3 regions of the Bacillus haynesii genome follow, and region 3 is predicted to be linked to each of the others. Evidence: predicted binding sites of a transcription regulator. Region 3 holds the regulator's gene; each other region holds the start of a gene.
The links. Region 3 encodes LexA, which represses DNA repair genes until DNA is damaged. Its sites were predicted from a motif close to CGAACATATGTTCG; they were not measured.
Positions count from the first base shown of each region.

Region 1: the regulator LexA is predicted to act here: its motif matches at 2,660-2,673, upstream of uvrB (excinuclease ABC subunit UvrB).
Region 2: the regulator LexA is predicted to act here: its motif matches at 3,870-3,883, upstream of H2R00_RS14100 (WYL domain-containing protein).

Region 1 covers NZ_CP059494.1:3,667,617-3,675,368, forward strand. Annotated here, with positions in the region: gene swrA (swarming motility protein SwrAA) at 1-279, shown strand, start outside; gene H2R00_RS18085 (PDZ domain-containing protein) at 577-1,788, shown strand; gene H2R00_RS18090 (DUF5316 domain-containing protein) at 1,912-2,205, shown strand; gene H2R00_RS18095 (CsbA family protein) at 2,324-2,557, shown strand; gene uvrB (excinuclease ABC subunit UvrB) at 2,740-4,725, shown strand; gene uvrA (excinuclease ABC subunit UvrA) at 4,733-7,606, shown strand; gene H2R00_RS18110 (VOC family protein) at 7,749-7,752, shown strand, end outside.
Region 2 covers NZ_CP059494.1:2,867,761-2,875,512, forward strand. Annotated here, with positions in the region: gene H2R00_RS14080 (exo-beta-N-acetylmuramidase NamZ family protein) at 1-1,067, shown strand, start outside; partial or broken gene H2R00_RS14085 (PhzF family phenazine biosynthesis protein) at 1,184-2,052, shown strand; gene H2R00_RS14090 (DUF5391 family protein) at 2,082-2,495, opposite strand; gene H2R00_RS14095 (bile acid:sodium symporter family protein) at 2,530-3,507, opposite strand; gene H2R00_RS14100 (WYL domain-containing protein) at 3,621-3,842, opposite strand; gene H2R00_RS14105 (serine hydrolase domain-containing protein) at 4,018-5,187, shown strand; gene H2R00_RS14110 (hypothetical protein) at 5,329-5,496, shown strand; tRNA gene H2R00_RS14115 (tRNA-Thr) at 5,619-5,691, opposite strand; tRNA gene H2R00_RS14120 (tRNA-Asn) at 5,694-5,768, opposite strand; rRNA gene rrf (5S ribosomal RNA) at 5,811-5,926, opposite strand; rRNA gene H2R00_RS14130 (23S ribosomal RNA) at 5,983-7,752, opposite strand, start outside.
Region 3 covers NZ_CP059494.1:1,102,560-1,110,311, reverse strand. Annotated here, with positions in the region: gene H2R00_RS05385 (prohibitin family protein) at 1-289, shown strand, start outside; gene H2R00_RS05380 (hypothetical protein) at 378-1,139, shown strand; gene H2R00_RS05375 (thymidylate synthase) at 1,199-2,038, shown strand; gene H2R00_RS05370 (NucA/NucB deoxyribonuclease domain-containing protein) at 2,365-2,793, shown strand; gene lexA (transcriptional repressor LexA) at 2,990-3,613, opposite strand; gene yneA (cell division suppressor protein YneA) at 3,765-4,076, shown strand; gene H2R00_RS05355 (YneB family resolvase-like protein) at 4,095-4,742, shown strand; gene H2R00_RS05350 (DUF896 domain-containing protein) at 4,808-5,041, shown strand; gene tkt (transketolase) at 5,208-7,211, shown strand; gene sirA (sporulation inhibitor of replication protein SirA) at 7,366-7,752, shown strand, end outside.

The sequences.
Region 1 (7,752 bases), 1.7 Mb from region 3:
GTTACGTTTTCCGCTACAAAGGCAGTAGGATTGCTTATGCTGTTCAGCAGATACCTCGTGAACTACACTTCGGTCGAAAGTGTGGAGGATATCAATGAGGATTGCGCGGAACTTTATTTCAACTACTTGATGGACAACCACAAGCGGCTCGGCATCAATCTGACCGATATCAAGCGGTCAATGCAGCTGATAGGAGATATTCTTGATGTCGAAGTCAATCATTACCTGAAAGACTTTTCTTTGTCGAATGTAACGCTTTGGATGAGCCAGGAGAAATAAACCTCACGTTTACCATACCCAAGCATTTTATTATTTGTTAGAATAATAATAAAATGCACCAGCTTGCCTAAAGGTGCCAGCATTTGTCGTCACGAATGCGCTTGAAAAGCACCGGCGTTAAAGCATCATGACGAAAGTTTCTGCGGCTGACGGCTCAGGCATCCCGCCTGAACGGCCGCCCGTCATTTCCTCGTGCCGACGCTTTAGACAAGCTGGGATTCCCTAAAATATCCAACGTTAAAAAGCTGTCGTATTTAAGGCGGCCTGAAATGCTTGGCTGAGGCGGTGAACGTTCCCTTGTCTGTTGAAGAAAGCTTAATTGAACTTTTAAAAGGAGCAGGATTGTTCTTTTTGCACCCGCTCTTCTATTTTATGATGATCATGAGCCTTGCTTACGGCTATGCCCGGATCAAACGTGAAAGAAAGACATTCCATACGCGTATTGAAGATATTTATGACGAGTTCAAGTTTACATATTCCAAGGGACTATTGGCAGGACTCGTGCTGTCCATTGTTTCGTTCGGCTTAGGGCTGTATCTCCCGGTGGGCATGCTGGTTTTAATAGCGGCGGTCAGCGTTGTCGCAGCTTTAACTTTCAGACAGAGTCTGCTGTCAGCGGCGTATACGCTTGGCGTTAGCATTGTCGCCGGTTTATGTATTGAATACACCGGTTTCGGAGTGCTTGACGCGTTTCTGCCGCAGCTGTCCCTCGCGAATTGGCCGGCTGCTGCCGTCCTGCTCGGACTTCTGTTGGTGGCGGAAGGAGTGCTTGTCTACAAAACGGCACATATCAAAACTTCCCCTGCAATCGTCATGAGCAGAAGAGGGCTCCCAATCGGACAGCAGATTGCGGGCAGAACCTGGCTTCTGCCGTTGTTCATTCTCATTCCGGGACATGCGATCGAATCATCGGTTCCGTGGTGGCCCGTTTTGTCATTTAACGGCGGCTTTGAGCTCCTGTGGATTCCGTATTTCATCGGCTTCGGGCAAAGGGTTCAAGGATCGCTTCCGATTGAAAGCATTAAAATTACAGCGAGGCGCATCAGCGTGCTTGGTATCATCATTCTGCTGATCGCGGCAGGAAGCGTATGGTGGACGCCGCTTGCCGCTCTTGCAGCCGCAGCAGCGATCGCAGGAAGAGCCTTTTTATCCTGGAAACAGCGGATGAACGACAATTCCGCCCCTTTCCATTTTTCAAAGAGAGACCAGGGGCTGATGGTCCTCGGGATTATTCCGAACACGCCGGCAGCCGGTCTCGGTCTCAAGATTGGCGAAATCATCACGAAGGTCAACGGGATTGAAGTGAAAAATGCTGCGGACTTCTACGAAGCGCTTCAGAAGAACCGGGCTTTCTTCAAACTTGAAGTCGTCGGTTTAAACAATGAAATTCGTTTTGAACAAAGAGCTTCATATGAAGGGGAGCATCATGAGCTCGGCATCATCTTTGTAAAAGAAGAGGATGCGGTGATGAAGCATGCCGAGGCAGCAGCCTCAGCGGAAACAGAATAATTGATTTTAAAAAAGCGCCGCTTTCAGGCGCTTTTGCTTTTGCCTTGTGCGAAACTTTTTGGTTGTCTTTTACAAAACGTTCCGCTAGGATGATGGATAGAACTGATTGAAGGAGAATGATTGATGAAAAAGGCTTTTCTCGCCGGAGCTTTCATTTGTTTGATTGCCGTATTGGTTTCGGCTGCGGCCGGAGATTGGACGTTGATTTTCAAAGTTTCAGGAGCCGCCGGCCTAGGCGCAATTCTGTTGTCTGCTTTATGTTCGGGCGTATTTGTCAGCGGTGACCGTTTCAGGGGAAATCACGATTCGGAAACGAAAGAGCACAGGGATTGGAACGGCAAGCTGGCAAACGCGCTCGCCATTTTTGCGATGCCGAACCTCCTGGCTGCCGGAATCTCGTTCTTTTTCGCCTTTTAACGTCTGATTCCGAATAACGCGGCATGATGATGGACAAAATGAATGAGTGTCCATGTTTGTCCGTTTCTTTGTTCTTTAATATAATCGAATAAGATCAAGAAACGTGAGGAGGGTTTTTGTGTTTACAAAAGCCGTTTTTGCACTGATATTTCCTTTCTTGCTTGTCTTGTTTTTTACAAGGGTGACCTATAACCATTACGTCGGGATTGCGCTCACTGCAGCGCTGTTGTTCGCTTCATATTTAAAAGGTTATACGGAAACCTTTTTTATTGTAGGACTTGATATCGCCTCGCTCGTGGCCGGTTCGCTCTATGTGGCGAAAAAGGTGGGCGAAAAGAAGGAAGACTCATAGAACCGTAAGGATGATTGCCGTGAAGCCCTGCTTTTGATGCCAAAAAGGAGGGGTTTTTTGATAGATCAGGAATGGCCGGCTTTTGTGGAAAAACACAAAAACCGAACTTTAGTTCGTATTTTTGCTTCGGGTGTGTTAAAATAATAAACAGGAAGATTTCGTAAAGAAACGGAGGCTTTTTTGTGAAAGACCGCTTTGAATTAGTCTCGAATTATCAGCCCCAGGGGGATCAGCCGAAAGCGATTGATCAGCTTGTCAAAGGAATTAATGAAGGCAGAAAGCATCAGACACTTTTAGGGGCAACCGGTACAGGAAAGACGTTTACGATGTCAAACGTGATTAAAGAAGTCAACAAACCGACTCTTGTGATCGCCCACAACAAAACGCTCGCCGGGCAGCTGTACAGCGAGTTTAAAGAATTTTTCCCCAACAACGCAGTCGAATATTTTGTCAGCTATTATGACTATTACCAGCCTGAGGCTTACGTGCCCCAGACTGATACATTTATCGAAAAAGATGCCAGCATTAACGATGAGATTGATAAATTAAGGCACTCTGCCACGTCTGCTCTTTTTGAACGCAAAGATGTCATCATTGTGGCGAGTGTCTCTTGTATTTACGGCTTGGGTTCTCCGGAGGAATACAGGGAACTGGTGCTTTCGCTCAGAACGGAAATGGAAATCGAGCGCAATGAGCTGCTCAGAAAGCTCGTTGACATCCAATATGCGCGGAATGATATCGACTTTCAGCGCGGAACATTCAGGGTGCGCGGCGATGTCGTCGAGATCTTTCCGGCTTCAAGGGATGAGCACTGCATCCGGGTTGAATTTTTCGGGGACGAAATCGAACGGATCAGAGAAGTGGATGCCCTGACAGGCGAAATTTTAGGGGAGAGGGAACACGTCGCGATCTTCCCGGCTTCCCACTTCGTCACACGCGAAGAAAAGATGAAGAAAGCGATCATAAACATTGAAGAGGAGCTGGAAGAGCGCCTCAAAGCGCTTCGTGAAGAAGGCAAGCTCCTTGAAGCGCAGCGTCTGGAGCAGCGAACGAGATACGATTTGGAAATGATGCGCGAAATGGGCTTTTGCTCGGGCATCGAAAACTATTCAAGACATTTGACGCTTCGTCCGGCAGGATCGACTCCATATACGCTGCTCGATTACTTTCCGGATGATTTCCTGCTGGTCATAGATGAGTCGCATGTCACCATGCCGCAGATCAGAGGAATGTACAACGGAGACCAGGCGAGAAAACAAGTTCTCGTCGATCACGGATTCAGGCTTCCTTCCGCTTTGGATAACCGTCCGCTCAGGTTTGAAGAGTTTGAAAAGCACATTCACAACATCGTGTATGTGTCGGCTACGCCGGGGCCTTATGAACTTGAGCATACGCCTGAAATGGTAGAGCAGATCATCCGACCGACAGGGCTGCTCGATCCGATCATTGAAGTGAGGCCGATTGAAGGGCAGATTGATGATCTGATCGGTGAAATCCAGCAGAGAATCGAGCGGAATGAACGCGTCCTCGTCACTACGCTGACGAAAAAAATGTCCGAGGATTTGACGGATTATCTGAAGGAAATCGGAATCAAGGTCACGTACCTCCATTCTGAGATTAAAACGCTGGAGCGAATCGAGATCATCCGCGATCTTCGTCTCGGCAAGCATGACGTTCTCGTCGGCATCAACCTGCTGAGGGAAGGACTCGATATTCCGGAGGTTTCACTTGTCGCCATCCTTGACGCAGACAAAGAAGGCTTTTTGCGTTCTGAGCGTTCGCTCATCCAAACGATCGGCCGCGCCGCCAGAAATGCCGAAGGCCGCGTAATCATGTATGCCGACAAAATCACCAACTCGATGGAAATCGCAATCAATGAAACGAAGCGCCGCCGCGAACAGCAGGAGGCCTATAATGAGAAACACGGCATTACGCCGAAAACGATCAACAAAAAGATCAGAGACGTCATCCGGGCAACTCATGCTGCTGAAGAACAGGAAGAATATCAAGTGAAAGAGGAGTCGAAGCTTTCGAAGATGACGAAGAAAGAGCGGGAAAAAGTGATCGCTCAAATGGAAAGCGACATGAAGGAAGCCGCAAAAGCGCTTGACTTTGAACGTGCCGCTGAGCTTCGCGACTTGCTCCTAGAGTTAAAATCGGAAGGATGAATAGAGAATGGCAACGAAACGAATTGAGGTGAAAGGTGCAAGGGCCCACAATCTGAAAAATATCGATGTCTCTATTCCGAGGGATCAGCTTGTCGTGCTGACAGGTCTTTCGGGATCAGGGAAATCATCCCTTGCGTTCGATACGATATATGCAGAAGGGCAACGGCGCTATGTCGAGTCTCTCTCCGCATATGCCCGCCAGTTTTTAGGACAGATGGACAAACCCGACGTCGATGCGATCGAAGGCCTGTCGCCGGCGATCAGCATCGATCAGAAAACAACGAGCCGGAACCCCCGATCGACAGTCGGAACGGTGACGGAAATCTATGATTATCTCCGGCTGCTGTTTGCCAGAATCGGAAAGCCGGTTTGCCCGGTTCACGGCATTGAAATTACCTCGCAAACGATCGAACAGATGACGGACAGAATTTTGGAATATCCCGAGCGCACGAAGCTCCAGGTGCTCGCGCCAATCGTCTCTGGAAGAAAAGGTTCGCATGTGAAAGTGCTCGATCAAATCAGAAAGCAAGGCTATGTAAGAGTCCGGATCGACGGCGAAATGAACGACCTTTCAGAGGACATCGAGCTCGAAAAGAATAAAAAGCATTCGATCGAAGTCGTCGTCGACCGCATCGTCATAAAAGAAGGCGTAACCGCCCGTCTCACAGACTCGCTCGAAACGGCGCTCCGCCTCGGCGAAGGCCGGGTGATCATCGATGTGATCGGACAGGAAGAGCTGCTTTTCAGCGAACATCATGCCTGCCCGCACTGCGGTTTTTCAATCGGTGAACTGGAGCCGAGAATGTTCTCTTTCAACAGCCCGTTCGGCGCGTGTCCGAGCTGCGACGGCCTCGGGTCCAAGCTGGAAGTCGATGTAGAGCTCGTCATTCCAAACGATGAGCTGTCGTTAAAGGAGAATGCGATTGCACCTTGGGAACCGCAGAGCTCCCAATACTATCCGAAGCTGCTTGAAGCGGTATGCAGCCACTATGGAATCGATATGGATGTTCCGGTCAGAGAGCTGCCGAAGCATCACCTTGAAAAAATCCTCTACGGCAGCGGAGGCGAGCAGATTTATTTCAAATATGAAAACGACTTCGGACAAGTCCGGGAAAACTACATTGAGTTCGAAGGCGTCATCCGCAATATCGAAAGGCGCTATAAAGAAACCAGCTCGGATTACGTTCGTGAACTGATGGAAAAATATATGGCCAATCAGCCGTGCCCTTCATGCAAAGGCTACCGTCTGAAAAAGGAATCCCTTGCCGTGCTGATAAACGGCCTTCACATCGGTAAGATAACCGAAATGTCGGTTTCTAACGCCCTTCAATTTTTCCGTGAACTTGAACTTTCGGAAAAAGACATGAAGATCGCCAACCTCATTTTACGGGAGATTGAAGAGCGGCTCGGATTTTTGAATAATGTCGGGCTTGACTATTTGACGCTCAGCCGCGCAGCCGGTACTCTGTCGGGGGGAGAAGCGCAGCGGATCAGGCTTGCAACGCAAATTGGCTCAAGGCTGACCGGTGTCCTCTATATCCTTGATGAGCCGTCAATCGGTCTTCATCAGCGCGATAACGACCGTCTGATTGAGACGCTCAAAAATATGAGGGATATCGGAAACACATTGATCGTGGTCGAGCATGATGAAGATACGATGCTTGCTGCCGATTATTTAATCGATATCGGACCCGGCGCGGGCGTACACGGGGGAGAAGTGATCTCCGCCGGAACACCGGAAGAAGTGATGAACGATGATCAATCGTTGACAGGGCAGTACCTCTCAGGGAAAAAATTCATTCCTCTTCCTGCCGAGAGAAGGAAGCCTGACAACCGTTTTATCGAGGTAAAAGGAGCAAAGGAAAACAACTTGAAAAATGTTTCCGTGAAGTTTCCGCTCGGCGTGTTCACAGCTGTTACCGGAGTATCGGGATCAGGGAAAAGCACGCTCGTCAATGAAATTCTCCACAAAACGCTGGCTCAGAAACTGCATCGGGCGAAGGCAAAACCGGGAGAGTTCAAAGAAATAAAAGGCATCGAGCACCTCGATAAAGTGATCGACATCGACCAGTCTCCGATCGGCCGGACGCCGAGGTCAAACCCGGCCACATATACCGGTGTGTTCGATGATATCCGCGACGTGTTTGCCCAGACGAATGAAGCGAAAGTCAGAGGATACAAGAAAGGGCGCTTCAGCTTTAACGTCAAAGGCGGACGCTGTGAGGCCTGCAAAGGCGACGGAATTATCAAAATCGAAATGCACTTCCTGCCCGATGTATATGTTCCTTGTGAGGTTTGCCATGGTAAGAGATACAACCGTGAAACGCTTCAAGTCACGTACAAAGGTAAAAATATTTCTGACGTGCTTGAGATGACGGTCGAGAATGCCGTTCAATTTTTTGAGAACATCCCGAAAATCAAGCGCAAGCTGCAGACCCTCTATGATGTCGGTCTTGGCTATATTACGCTCGGACAGCCGGCTACAACGCTTTCCGGGGGAGAAGCGCAGCGGGTCAAATTGGCATCTGAACTTCATCGCCGTTCAACGGGAAGATCCCTTTATATTTTGGACGAGCCGACGACAGGACTGCATGTCGATGATATCGCAAGGCTTCTGGCCGTTCTTCAGCGCCTGGTCGATAACGGAGATACAGTGCTTGTGATCGAACACAATCTCGATATTATAAAAGCAGCTGATTATTTGATCGACTTGGGTCCTGAAGGCGGAGACGGCGGTGGGATGATCGTGGCTGCAGGACCTCCCGAAGAAGTCATGAAAGTCGAAGGGTCATATACCGGCCGCTATTTAAAACCGATCATTGAACGCGACAAAAACAGAATGAAGAAGCGGCTTCAAGAAAAAGAAGCTGTCAAACCGTAAAAAACATGCTGCCGATGTCACATCGGCAGCTTTTTCAATGGCCGAATGATCAGCGGCAAGCTTCGTTCAAAAGATTTTCATTGCTCTTTTACTCAATAGCTGTTATAACGTAAAAAAACAAACAATAAAGGGGGATGGGGTGATGA
Region 2 (7,752 bases), 1.8 Mb from region 3:
TCACCAATCCAACCGGTGTCAATTCGACGTTAACAAGCAGCATCGATTTGCTTCACCAAGCCCCCGGTATTGAGCTGACCGCCCTCTATGGTCCAGAGCACGGTGTAAGGGGAGACGCTCAAGCTGGCGATAAGGTTGACTCTTATATTGATGAAAAAACCGGTCTCCCTGTCTACAGCCTCTACGGAGATACAAGAAAACCGACACCAGAGATGTTGAAAAACGTTGACGTCCTGCTATTTGACATCCAGGATGTCGGAACACGGTTTTACACTTACATTTACACAATGGCATATGCGATGGAAGCGGCAAAAGAAAACGGTATTCCATTTATCGTTCTTGACCGCCCTAACCCGCAAAGCGGCTTAAAAGTGGAAGGACCTGTCCTTGATTCGGATTATTCTTCATTCGTCGGAATGTATCCGATCCCTTTAAAGCACGGAATGACGGCAGGAGAACTGGCAAAGCTGTTTAATGATGAATTTAACATCGGCGCCGATTTAACCGTCATCAAAATGAAAGGCTGGAAGCGGCAGATGTTCTTTGAAGATACTGGTCTTCCTTTCGTCCTGCCTTCCCCGAACATGCCGACGCCGGATACGAGCATCGTCTACCCGGGCACAGGTTTAATTGAAGGAACCAACATGTCAGAAGGAAGGGGCACGACAAAGCCATTTGAATTAATTGGTGCGCCCTACATGAAAAGTACGGAGCTCGCCGAAAAATTAAACGGTCTAAAGCTGCCTGGCGTCCGATTCAGAGCCGCCTCGTTCACTCCGACATTTTCAAAGCATCAAAATAAACTGTGCCACGGGGTCGAGCTTTACGTGACAAACCGATCCGCTTTTAAGCCTGTAAATACCGGTATCGCGATCATCAAAACCGTCCATGACCTCTACCCGGACGACTTTGAGTTCCTCCCTTCAGGCAATTTCAACCGTCTGATCGGGAACGGATGGGTGAAAACAATGATTGAGCAAGGTGCTTCAATTGATGAAATCGTCAAAAAATACGAAGCAGAGCAAAAACGGTTTATGAATATCAGAAAGAAGTATTTGCTTTATTAGGAAGAGCGGGAGCCGCTCTTCTTTATTTTTGGACTGTTCAATGATTCTCATCTCATGTAAGATATGTAAAACTGCCTTTAGGGCGGGAAGGTCATTTTAAAGGGGAGAGACATCAGATGGAATTTTATCTTGTGGATGTGTTTGCAGAAACAAAATATACAGGAAATCAGCTCGCTGTTTTTAAAACAGAAAAAAACCTATCAAGTGATGAAATGCAAAAAATAGCCAGGGAAATCAATTTTTCCGAGACAACATTTATACTAGGGAAACAGGGAAACGGCGGGTACGATGTCCGAATTTTCACCCCGGAAAAAGAAATTCCGTTTGCAGGACATCCGACGCTGGGCACAGCGTTTATCATTAAAAATGAAATCGAAACTGAACCATCTTCAAATGTCATTTTAAATGTAACAGCAGGCGCAATACCAGTGACGTTTGACAAAGGTGATGATCAGATCATTTGGATGAAGCAAAATCCGCCCGTATTTAATCAAATTTTTGATAAAGAAATGATGGCAAGGTACTAGGAATCGACACATATGATATGGATTCGAATTTCCCGATACAAGAGGTTTCTACAGGCCTTCCGGCAGTTATCGTACCATTAAATTCGCTAAATGCAGTTAAAAAATGCAAAATCAACAAGGATCGGTTTGAAGCTTTTATAAAAGAAACAGAAGCCAGTCTGCTCGTTTTTTCCACCGAAACATATCATGAACAAAACCACATCAATGCACGAGTATTTTGCGACTGTCTCAGCGTTCCCGAAGATCCGGCAACAGGAAGCGCAATCGGGGATCTCGCAGGATATTTACTGCATCACGGTTATTTTAATCAAAATGAACTCAGCATAAGGGCTGAACAAGGGTTTGAAATAAACCGCCCTTCCCTGCTTTATATTGAAGCGCAAACAACGGAAAACAGCACAGAGATTTACGTCGGGGGAAACGTCCACCTGATCGCAAAAGGAACTTGGCGAACTTGAACAGAACGCGGGAAAGCGGTTTTTGAATATCAGAAAGAGGCACTTGCCGACGGCCGGCGAAAGGCGACGACTAACCAAATCACATTCACGATCGCTAACAAAATGCAAAGGCCTGCGACGCCCAATAATGCAAAAGCATATCCGCCAAAAGCGCCAATCAACATAACCACTGGAATCATGGTCAGCGCGATGAGTAATCCGATTCCGCAAAGAACAGCCATCACAAACTTCATTGCATCAAACCCTGCCATATAAACAGCGAGGGGCAGCATATATAAGAGCAAAACGGTTCCGATTGCGGCCCACATCCCCAAAGTGCCAAACTCATTAGCATGAGGCCCTGAATGAGCGAGCGGAGAAAGTGAAGCTGTGACTATCATAGAACAAAACAAAAATGCGGAGATTAAAGTCCAGATCATCACACTTACTTTATTGGTTTTCATTGTTTTTCACTCCTGTAAGGTTTGAGTCTGCCAACTATGAGGGCAGACTCGTCTTTTTGTCCAAATGATACGCTTTTTTAAGCTCGCTTCTTGCAATCAAATGCCCAAATAGCGCGGCCAGGACTTGTTGGAACAGCATGCCGATGACAACGGGTACCGCCACTTGCGGCGGAAAAAATCCGGTGGCCAACACAGCTCCCGCGCTAATATTCCGCATTCCGCCAGTAAAAATTAAAGCTACGATTTCCTCCTGGGGCCGCTTCATCAGCCGGCCTATCAGCCAAGCTGTCAGGTAGCCTGTAAATGCCACCAAAAAAACCGTAACGGCTATCGTTAAAAACTTTAAATCGACGTTTTTCAGGTAAGGAGCAACCACTGAGCTGTTAATCGCCACCACGGCGGCTAACCCGATTTTCGAAAATGGAGCACAATTCGCGCTTAAACGCGCTGTCCGCTCCGGTATTGAAAATTGATTGACGAGCATTCCTAATAAAGAAGGAATCACAATCATTCCGACTAAACCTTTCATCATACCGATAACGTCCATTTCAACATGCGCACCGGCCAAAATGGAAAGACTGAACGGAACAATAAAAGGCGAAAGAATGGTGTCCACTAAAATAATCGATAGGGTTAAGCCGATGTTTCCTTTATACATGGCAGCCCAAATCATACTCGTAATACCCGTCGGAATGACAACACCAAGGGTAAGCCCTGTAATCGTCAATGAATCCCCGCTAAACACGAGATGCCCCGTGCTCCATGCCAAAACAGGCATAAATATGTGCAAAACAAATAAAGCGAGAAGCATCGGCAAGGGATGAACCATCGCTGTTTTCAGCGACTGAAAATTTGCCCCAAGGCTGCCGGCAAACGTCATGAACGCAAAAATCCACGGCACAAGACCCGCCAGCCCACTTAAGTAATCCGCAAGCAGCACTCCGCTGACAACACTTAAAGGCGTCAGTAAAGGCATAATCTTACCAAGTGTTTTATTGATCGTCTGAAGCATAGATGTAAAACGCCCGCTCTCTTTAAATCGAATTTACATTCATTATAACAAAAGATGGAATATCAAAACAGGAAGGGAATACAGAAAGAAACAACAAGATGGAGAAACAGCTTTTAAGCATAATGGGCTGAATTTCTTTTTTTATATGGGAACACGGACAAAATGGACTCCATCTTAAACATTCTAATCTGTTGTTTTTGAAAGCAAAATGCTTTCACATAACCGTTTTTTATTTCTTTTACAAGAATCGCCCGCTTAGAAAAACCGCTTTTTTTCATGTAAATGATTTCTACCGGAAAACCGTCTTCCATGGAACGATACAACAGCTTTTTCATCGTCTCACCTCACATCTTTATTTTATGAGAACGTTTGTTCTAGATCAAGTATAAACAGAATGTAAATTTTGGCATTATTCGAGTTCATGTATGAAAATATTAGCATTTTGAAGAAACTTTTTAAGGGGTTATTGCGTCAGTAAATACGTCACATATAAAAGAAGGAGTACCCGACATGGCAAGAACATACAGAACGCGAATAAAGAAAAGAAAAAAGCAGAAAACAAAAAGGAGGCTCATCATATTTTCCTTTCTGCTTGTTTGTGGATTAATTTATCTTGCACTTCCAAGCGGTATGCGAGATCACCAGGAAAACCAATTGCAGGCAACTGAAAAAAAGGCACAACCTGAAGCAAAGAAGAAGACAAATCAAAATGAAACAAAAAAGAGCCCTATCGTTACAAAAAATGATAATGCTCAATTGGATCAATATTTAAAAAGCATTGGATTCAGCGGCACAGCATTGATCGTAGAAGATGGAAAAGTGGTGACAAGCAAAGGGTATTTATATGCAAACCGCGAAGAAATGGTCCCCAATACACCGGATACCGTCTTTTATATAGGGTCATCACAAAAAGCGATTATTGCAACGGCAATTCTACAGCTTGAGGAAAAAGGATTACTATCTGTAAATGACCCTGTTTCTAAGTATCTTCCTGATTTTCCAAACGGCTCAAAGATCACCCTTTATCATTTCTTGACGCACACATCCGGAATTAGGGGTCACAAAGAAGGCCGCGGATATATTTCGCCGGAAGATTTAATTAAAGATATCGAAAAACGGGGCGTAAAATACCCAACTGGAAAATGGGATTATAGAGACTCCAATTACTCTGTTCTCGCATACATTGTTTCCATGGTAAGCGGTGAACCAGTCGACCAATACATCAAAAAGCATATTTTTAATCCTGCCGGTATGGAGCACGCAGGCTTTTATAAAACATTTGCTAAAGAGTCAAATCCATCGACAGGGTATAAATTAAACCTGCAAAAAAAGCTTTTTACGCCTGACATGCCGGATCTATCACAGCTTTACGGAGCCGGTGATATTTATATGACCGCTTATGACATGTATTTGTTTGATAAAGCACTTTACGAAAGAAAAATCATTTCCAATGACAGTTTTACAAAAATGTTTACACCGAACAAAGCAACATACGGCATGGGCTTTTATGTGTCTCCTGGAAGCTATTCAAGTCACGGTGTCATGCCCGGCTACAACATATTAAACAGCTTCAGTCTGACAGGGAGCAGATACGTCATCCTATTTTCCAACATCCAAAACAACATTAAGTCTTTTGGCAGTGTGAATAATCGGATCTTCTCTATTTTAAATGGATTTTAAATATGCTTAAACAAGCTCTCTGGCTCAGATGACAGAGAGCTTGTTTTAATGGAAAAGAGTGTTTTTACAGCTAAAAGGGATTTTAATTATAAATATAGAAGATAGATGATAAATGAGTTTTCAATATAAAGGAAGGTTGTCATGTCTTTATTAACGCTTAGCAAAATCGTGACCATTATAGGCGTTGCAGCATTATTTATATGGACTTTTAAAGACTCAAAACAGCATGAACCTGATACGTTAAAGTATGCAAGTTATATGTTGTTTCTTCTTGTCTTAGAAGTCACACTGAACGTTTTATGGGGATAAAAGTAAAAGCAGGCATTTAGCCTGCTTTTATACATTCAATAAGTCGGAAGCAAAATATCGCAAAAACAAAAAAAGCTTTCCCCACAATAGGAGAAACCTTGTCATATCAACGTATTCACTTAAGCTTCCAAGCGGGCTCGAACCGCTGACCTCTTCCTTACCATGGAAGTGCTCTACCTGCTGAGCTATGGAAGCATTGGCTCCGCAGGCAGGATTCGAACCTGCGACCGATCGGTTAACAGCCGATAGCTCTACCACTGAGCTACTGCGGAATAAGATAGCTTCAATTCATGCAGGGTAAAGATATATAAACAGCTTGGCGGCGTCCTACTCTCACAGGGGGAAGCCCCCAACTACCATCGGCGCTGAAGAGCTTAACTTCCGTGTTCGGCATGGGAACGGGTGTGACCTCTTCGCTATCGCCACCAAACTAATTGAGAGGTGTTCTCTCAAAACTAGATAACGGTCAGACAATTCACAAATATTTAGGTTAAGTCCTCGATCGATTAGTATCTGTCAGCTCCATGTGTCGCCACACTTCCACCTCAGACCTATCAACCTGATCATCTTTCAGGGATCTTACTTCCTTGCGGAATGGGAAATCTCATCTTGAGGGGGGCTTCATGCTTAGATGCTTTCAGCACTTATCCCGTCCGCACATAGCTACCCAGCGATGCCCTTGGCAGAACAACTGGTACACCAGCGGTGCGTCCATCCCGGTCCTCTCGTACTAAGGACAGCTCCTCTCAAATTTCCTGCGCCCGCGACGGATAGGGACCGAACTGTCTCACGACGTTCTGAACCCAGCTCGCGTACCGCTTTAATGGGCGAACAGCCCAACCCTTGGGACCGACTACAGCCCCAGGATGCGATGAGCCGACATCGAGGTGCCAAACCTCCCCGTCGATGTGGACTCTTGGGGGAGATAAGCCTGTTATCCCCGGGGTAGCTTTTATCCGTTGAGCGATGGCCCTTCCATGCGGAACCACCGGATCACTAAGCCCGACTTTCGTCCCTGCTCGACTTGTAGGTCTCGCAGTCAAGCTCCCTTGTGCCTTTACACTCTGCGAATGATTTCCAACCATTCTGAGGGAACCTTTGGGCGCCTCCGTTACCTTTTAGGAGGCGACCGCCCCAGTCAAACTGCCCACCTGACACTGTCTCCTGCCCGATAAGGGCAGCGGGTTAGAAGGTCAATACAGCCAGGGTAGTATCCCACCGATGCCTCCACCGAAGCTGGCGCTCCGGTTTCCAAGGCTCCTACCTATCCTGTACAAGCTGTACCAACATTCAATATCAGGCTGCAGTAAAGCTCCACGGGGTCTTTCCGTCCTGTCGCGGGTAACCTGCATCTTCACAGGTACTATAATTTCACCGAGTCTCTCGTTGAGACAGTGCCCAGATCGTTGCGCCTTTCGTGCGGGTCGGAACTTACCCGACAAGGAATTTCGCTACCTTAGGACCGTTATAGTTACGGCCGCCGTTTACTGGGGCTTCAATTCGCACCTTCGCATACGCTAAGCGCTCCTCTTAACCTTCCAGCACCGGGCAGGCGTCAGCCCTATACTTCGCCTTACGGCTTCGCAGAGACCTGTGTTTTTGCTAAACAGTCGCCTGGGCCTATTCACTGCGGCTCTCTCGGGCTTGCACCCTAACAGAGCACCCCTTCTCCCGAAGTTACGGGGTCATTTTGCCGAGTTCCTTAACGAGAGTTCTCTCGATCACCTTAGGATTCTCTCCTCGCCTACCTGTGTCGGTTTGCGGTACGGGCACCTCTCACCTCGCTAGAGGCTTTTCTTGGCAGTGTGGAATCAGGAACTTCGCTACTATATTTCGCTCGCCATCACAGCTCAGCCTTATGGGAAACGGATTTGCCTATTTCCCAGCCTAACTGCTTGGACGCGGATATCCAATACCGCGCTTACCCTATCCTCCTGCGTCCCCCCATTGCTCAAATGGTGAGGAGGTGGTACAGGAATATCAACCTGTTGTCCATCGCCTACGCCTTTCGGCCTCGGCTTAGGTCCCGACTAACCCTGAGCGGACGAGCCTTCCTCAGGAAACCTTAGGCATTCGGTGGAGGGGATTCTCACCCTCTTTCGCTACTCATACCGGCATTCTCACTTCTAAGCGCTCCACGAGTCCTTCCGGTCTCGCTTCACAGCCCTTAGAACGCTCTCCTACCACTGTTCGTAAGAACAGTCCGCAGCTTCGGTGATACGTTTAGCCCCGGTACATTTTCGGCGCAGAGTCACT
Region 3 (7,752 bases):
ACTCGGTGTGCCAAAGCCTGATAAAGCGACCCAGGAAGCGATTGACGCGCGGGTGAAGTCTTCGCAGGAACTGGAAAGAACGCAGACAGAGCTGAAGATCGCCGAAGCGGAAGCGAAAAAGAAAAAGATCGAAGCCCAAGGTATTGCCGAGTACAACGAAATTATTAAAAAGTCGATGTCAGATGAAATGATCAAGTATCAATGGATTCAAAAATGGGACGGAAAAATGCCTAAAGCGACCGGATCGAATTCCCTGATCCAGATTCCGACCGATGAGAAAGGAAAATAAAACGAAAAAATCCCTTGCCAAGGGATTTTTTTCATCTCGGGCACCCGTATATAATGGTGTTAACAATCGCTTCTGGACAGGGGGGAAGATGATGTTTGCTCCGGACGCCATTCTCCGTACGTGGAGAAAATTCGATGCTTTTCCGATGGAAACGCTGACAAAGGCATGGTTTTATCATCAGGCTGGGAATAAGAAACAGCGGAATGTATCGATGATGAAGGAACACTATCAAGAGTACGGCATTGCCGGCAATTGCTTTGACCTTTCGATTTGGCTGCTGGATGAGTTTACAAAAGACGGAGTGGAAGCTTTTCCGATCGGCCGTTTGTTCAAAACAGAACGCGCCCATGCCGCAGTCATCGCTCTTGATGAGAGAGGGCGGCGCTTTTTGTGTGATCTGGGAGACCAATGGCTGCAGCCGATTCTGATCGACTGCGAATGTGAAGATTATACCAATGAAAAGCTGGACGGCTTTTTCCCGGCTGCACAAGTTCAAGTCATGCCGACAGCCGGCGGAGTTGAGGTCCTTTACCATCGGCCGAACGGAAAGGTGTCAACTCAAGTCTACTCAACAGACCCTGTTGACATGTCCGTTTTCTTGGAGGCGGCTGAATACTCGCAAGCGGCATTGAAGCCTGCGCCTTTACTGGAATGCAGAATTCCGTTTCAATATGAAATCGCGCATTGGGAATTCAGCGGCTGGGACATATATCTTAGCACGAGCCAAGGATTATACAGAGAAGCGAAGCCGGACACAATTGAAGGCTGGACTGAGAAAATCCATGATGTCTCAGGATACGATAAAAATGTGCTTAAGAAAGCATTGGAGATTTATCAAACCCGCACATGATCTTAAACCTTGAAAAAAACTCATTTTATACATATCATGTGGAAAGAGGAGAGGATTAGATGAGCCATTATGACCAGCAATACAATGCAATCATTCAAAAAATTATTGAATCAGGGATCTCCGATGAAGAATATCAGGTTCGGACGAAGTGGGATTCAGACGGAACGCCGGCTCATACGCTGAGCATCATGAGCGAAAAAATGCGGTTTGACAATTCAGAAGTGCCGATTTTGACGACGAAGAAGGTGGCGTGGAAAACGGCCATTAAAGAGCTGCTTTGGATTTGGCAGCTGAAATCCAATGATGTTCAAGTTCTGAACGATATGGGGGTTCATATTTGGGATCAATGGCGGCTTGAAGACGGCACAATCGGAGCAGCGTACGGCTATCAATTAGGGAAGAAAAATAGAGCGGTTAACGGTCAGAAAGTCGATCAAGTGGACTATTTACTCCATCAGTTGCAGCATAACCCGTCTTCACGCAGGCATTTGACCATGCTGTGGAATCCCGATGACTTGGACGGCATGGCCTTGACGCCCTGCGTCTATGAAACGCAATGGTATGTGAAGGAAGGAAAGCTTTCTTTGGAAGTAAGAGCGAGAAGCAATGACATGGCGCTCGGCAACCCGTTCAACGTGTTCCAATATAATGTCTTGCAGCGCATGATCGCTCAGGTCCTCGGTTATGAGCTGGGCGAATACATCTTCAATATAGGTGACTGCCACATCTATACCCGTCACATCGACAATTTAAACATTCAGATGAAACGCGAGCAGTATGAAGCGCCTAAGCTGTGGATCAACCCGGACATCAAAAACTTTTATGACTTTACAATCGATGATTTTAAATTAATTGACTATAAGCACGGCGACAAGCTGACATTTGAAGTTGCCGTATGAACAGGCGGATTTGCCGCCTGTTTTTTTGTTGGGGGAATGAATCATTTTCTGAAAATACGTTGCGTATCCGGCTGCCGCATGTATACTGACGGCAGCCGTGTTGACGTTTAGAGCGGATGCCAAAAGTACGTGCAGTTTAAAAAAGCTCGAAATCGAGCTTTTTCAAGGTTATGACGGAGCAGAAATGCAAACACCGGAGAGATTTTCGTCTAAACGTTCATTTACACAATCTAAACGTCTTTTTCACAAAGAACCCGAAAAGCAAAAACAATTCTCTCTTAATCTGTTAATGAAACCAGCATATACAAGGGGAGGTTGTTTTTGTCATGATCAAAAAATGGGCGGTTCATCTGCTGTTTTCCGCATTGGTACTGCTTGGGCTTTCGGGAGGCGCCGCATATTCTCCTCAGCAAGCCGAAGGTGCTGCAAGGTATGATGACATATTGTATTTTCCGGCATCGCGCTATCCAGAAACCGGCGCTCATATAAGCGATGCAATCAAAGCGGGGCATTCAGATGTCTGCACGATTGAAAGATCGGGAGCGGATAAGCGCCGCCAGGAATCATTGAAGGGGATTCCGACTAAGCCGGGCTTTGACCGTGATGAATGGCCGATGGCCATGTGTGAAGAAGGTGGCAAAGGAGCGTCGGTCAGATATGTAAGCTCATCGGATAACCGCGGAGCCGGCTCCTGGGTCGGGAACAGGCTGAGCGGTTACGCCGACGGGACCAGAATTTTGTTTATCGTTCAATAACAGGCAAACAACAAAAATATTTCCTTAGGGAAACATTTTTTGTTGACGTAAAAACCTTTATGGGGGATAATGGTAATGTAAGCATATTATCAATCCCTCTGTTTCAGGTTCGCATCCTTCATTGCCAAATGGATGTGAGCCTGTTTTTTCGTGAAAAAAAACCGCCGGTCGGCGGTTTTGCTGATGAGTCCGATTTTTAATGAACGGTGCGGAAAACGCCGATGACTTTTCCGAGAATCGTCACATTCTGAAGGATGATCGGCTCCATCGTCGGGTTTTCCGGCTGAAGGCGGATATGGGTTTCTTCTTTGTAAAACCGCTTAACAGTCGCTTCGTCGTCTTCGGTCATCGCAACGACGATATCTCCGTTGTTTGCGGTGTTCTGCTGCTTGACGATCACATAATCTTGATCAAGAATTCCGGCATCGATCATGCTTTCTCCCATGATCTCCAGCATGAAGACGTGCTCATCCGGCGGCACCAGGCGGTCGGGAAGCGGAAAGTATTCCTCAATGTTTTCGACTGCGGTAATCGGTGTACCGGCCGTCACCTTTCCGATGACCGGAACATTGACAACCTGGTTTTTCGGAATGTGAATTTCTTCCTCTGTATCGAGAATTTCGATCGCTCTCGGCTTCGTCGGATCCCTTCTGATCAATCCCTTCGTTTCAAGCCTTGCCAAGTGGCCGTGTACCGTCGAACTTGACGCCAGGCCGACCGCTTCTCCGATCTCCCTGACGGAAGGCGGATAGCCTTTGCGCTTCACTTCTTCTTTAATGAAACGCAAAATATCAAGTTGTCTTTTTGATAGCTTCGTCATTTTTTGCACCTCAAAACGTCGATTTTAGCTAGATTATAGCATGTTTTTCCTTTGAGTACAAACATAGGTTCGAAAAAAACAATTGACAGAAACATTTGTTCGTATGTATACTGAAATCATAAAACCGAACAAACATTCTGGGGTGATGGATATGAAAAGTGAATCATTGATTTTTGTCAGTCTGTTTACTGCTGTGATCAGCTGCTGTATTCTGTTTGTGTCTTTTGCCGGTAAAATCGAAGAAAGAAAGCAATATGTTAAAATAGAAGTGCAAGATGGCGATACATTGTGGGAGCTGGCCGACCGGATCAAAGGCGGAAAACCCGCAGACAAACAAAAATTCATTGAGTGGGTCGCCGATAAAAACAATCTGCCGACCTCTGTCATTAAGCCAGGTGATGTCTTGATCCTGCCGTTAGCCAAACAGCACTCCGATCAATATCAGCTTGCAGTTGTAGAATAAAAGATTGAGGGGATTTCCATGAATGCGATTATTTACACCAGGGTAAGCACTGCGAAGGAGCAGCAGGAAACCTCATTAAAGCGGCAGGAAGAAGAGCTTCAGTCGCTTGCCGCCGAACACGGGATGAACGTCGTGAACGTCATTTCCGAGCAGGCGAGCGGATATGAAATGGACCGCGACGGCGTCTTCGATCTGCTCGAGGAAATCAAAACATCAGATATTGACGCGGTTTTAATACAGGATGATACGCGGCTTGGCAGAGGGAATGCCAAAATTGCCCTTCTTCACTGTTTATATAAAGAAGGCGTTCAAATCTACACGCTGGCTCACCGCGGAAAGCTTGAGCTTTCCGAAGCGGACTCGATGGTTTTGGAGATTGTCGGCATTGTTGAGGAATACCAGCGGAAAATACATAACTTGAAGATTAAACGGGGAATGAAGAAGGCGGTCGAAAACGGCTACCGCCCGGAGAGGAACCTGAAACACCGCAATGAAGGCGGCGGGAGAGAGCGAATCGAAGCGCCTCTTTCAGAAATCGTCAGACTCAGGGAGAACAAGCTGACGTTTGCGGAGATTGCAGCCGTGTTGAGAGGGTTCGGATACAGCATTTCAAAAGCAACCGTTCACCGCCGCTACCAGGAGTATAAGGACGGCCTTGCAGACTAATCTGTTGTCAAACGAAAGCTGATTTAGTAGTATGATGGATATATACCGAATCAAAGGAGTATTTTATGATTTCTAAAGAAAAAATAGCCAGAATTAACGAGCTTGCCAAAAAAGCAAAGAGCGGATCTTTAACAGACGAAGAAAAAGCTGAACAGCAGAAGCTTCGCCAGGAATACCTTCAAGGCGTCCGCGCGTCTATGAAAAACACGTTGAAAACTGTGACGATTGTTGACCCTGAAGGTAATGATGTGACTCCTGAAAAGCTCAAACAGGAAAAAAGAAACCGCCGATTGCATTAATTTTAGGGAATACGTCGATATCGTATTCCCTTTTTGTATATACTACAATTTAAAATGAAGGCAAAGATTCGTCATTTTTCACTCAGCTTTTGAGCTGAAATAGTTGTGAAAACCGATGGGTAGATTTATGATAAGAAAGTAGAGTCCATACAGGAAGGGGATCATAATGAAAACGATTGAATTAAAATCTGTCGCAACAATACGAACACTCTCCATAGACGCGATTGAAAAAGCTAAATCCGGTCACCCGGGCATGCCGATGGGGACTGCTCCGATGGCTTATGCGCTTTGGACAAAAATGATGAATGTCAGCCCTGAAAATCCGAATTGGTTTAACAGGGACCGTTTTGTGCTGTCTGCCGGTCACGGATCAATGCTTCTGTACAGCATGCTTCACTTAAGCGGATATGACGTTTCAATTGAAGACCTCAAGAATTTCCGCCAATGGGGAAGCAAAACTCCCGGGCATCCGGAATTCGGACATACTCCGGGTGTAGATGCGACTACAGGTCCGCTTGGCCAAGGAATCGGAATGGCTGTCGGAATGGCGCTTGCTGAACGTCACCTTGCGGAAACTTACAACCGTGACGACTATCGGGTTGTTGATCATTATACATACAGCATTTGCGGTGACGGAGACTTGATGGAGGGAATTTCATCGGAAGCGGCTTCGCTTGCGGGACATTTGAACCTCGGCCGTCTCATCGTCCTTTATGATTCAAATGACATTTCGCTTGACGGTGAATTAAACCGCTCATTCTCTGAAAATGTGAAGCAGCGCTTTGAAGCGATGAATTGGGAAGTGCTTTATGTTGAAGACGGCAACAACATTGCCGAAATTACGGCCGCCGTCGAGAAAGCGAAACAAAATGACAAGCAGCCGACATTAATTGAAGTGAAAACAACGATCGGTTTCGGTTCTCCAAACCGTGCGGGGACATCCGGCGTTCACGGCGCTCCGCTCGGCTTAGAAGAGGCGAAATTAACGAAGGAAGCGTATGAGTGGACATACGAAGAAGATTTTTATGTTCCTTCCGAAGTGTACGAACACTTTAACGAAACAGTGAAGGAAGCGGGCAAGAAAAAAGAGGCGGAATGGAACGAACTGTTCGCCGCATACAAGAAAGCCCATCCGGAACTTGCCGAAGAGCTTGAACTGGCGATGAAAGGTGAGCTTCCAGAAGGATGGGATCAGAAAGTACCTGCATATGAGAAAGGAAGCAGCCTTGCTTCACGTGCATCTTCAGGTGAAGTGTTAAACGGAATCGCTCAACAAGTGCCGTTTTTCTTTGGCGGATCCGCGGACTTGGCCGGTTCTAACAAGACGACAATCAAAAATGGCGGAGATGTTTCAGCGAAGGATTACGCCGGCAGAAATATCTGGTTCGGTGTACGGGAATTTGCGATGGGAGCAGCTTTGAACGGAATGGCTCTCCATGGAGGCCTCCGCGTATTCGGCGGAACGTTCTTCGTTTTCTCTGATTACCTGAGACCTGCGATCCGTCTTGCTGCATTAATGGGGCTTCCTGTCACATATGTGTTTACACATGACAGCATTGCCGTCGGAGAAGACGGACCGACTCATGAGCCGATTGAACAGCTGGCATCACTTCGTGCGCTGCCGAACTTGTCCGTCATTAGACCTGCCGACGGAAATGAAACAGCAGCAGCCTGGAAGCTGGCGCTTCAATCAAAAGATCAGCCGACTGCGCTTGTATTGACTCGCCAAAACTTGCCGACAATCGATCAGTCTGCTGAAACGGCTTATGAAGGCGTTAAAAAGGGTGCATATGTCGTGTCGAAAAGCCAAAACGAAAAACCGGAAGCGATCTTGCTTGCGAGCGGATCTGAAGTCGGCCTTGCGCTTGATGCACAAAGCGAGCTGCAAAAAGAAGGCATTGACGTATCCGTTGTCAGCGTTCCGTCTTGGGATCGTTTTGACAAGCAGCCGGCTGAATATAAAAACGCTGTTCTTCCAACTGATGTGACAAAGCGTCTCGCAATTGAAATGGGATCGCCGCTCGGATGGGAGAGATATACCGGCATTGACGGGGACATTCTCGGAATCGACCAGTTCGGTGCATCAGCTCCTGGCGAAACGATCATGAAAGAATACGGTTTTACGCCTGCGAATGTAGTTGACCGGGTGAAAAAACTGTTAAATCGCTAATCGGGCATATGAAAGAGAATGATCTGCGGATCATTCTCTTTTTTTCGTTTCGACAAAATTAGTCGCTTCTTTTATCATCATCAGACAATTATCTCTAACCCCCTTTTGTATAATAGAAAGCATATATTCTTCGAAACAGGGGGATGAGACAGTGATGGAACGTCATTATTATACGTATTTGATAGAAGAGGAATTTGCCGGCCATTATTTTGGAAGAGAGTCTGTCATGTTCAAGCTTTTTTACGATTATCATTGGACGAGCCCCGATCAAAAGTCTCAATTAGCCGCGAAACAGATCGAGTTTATTACAAAGCCGATTCCCGCTGCCCATATACACAAAAGAATGAAAATGAACCTCTGCCGGGAAGACTATACACAGGTTGACTATGTATACAGATTGATTGTTCCAAAAGGAAGCGCTTCTTTTATTATCAAAGACCGTCATATTGAGATTTTGGCGAAGGGTCCATTCGATGCCGAAACGGTTTTCTTTGAAGTTTTGCGGAAAGTAAGCCCGTGTTTCCTTGCCATGGATTTTAAT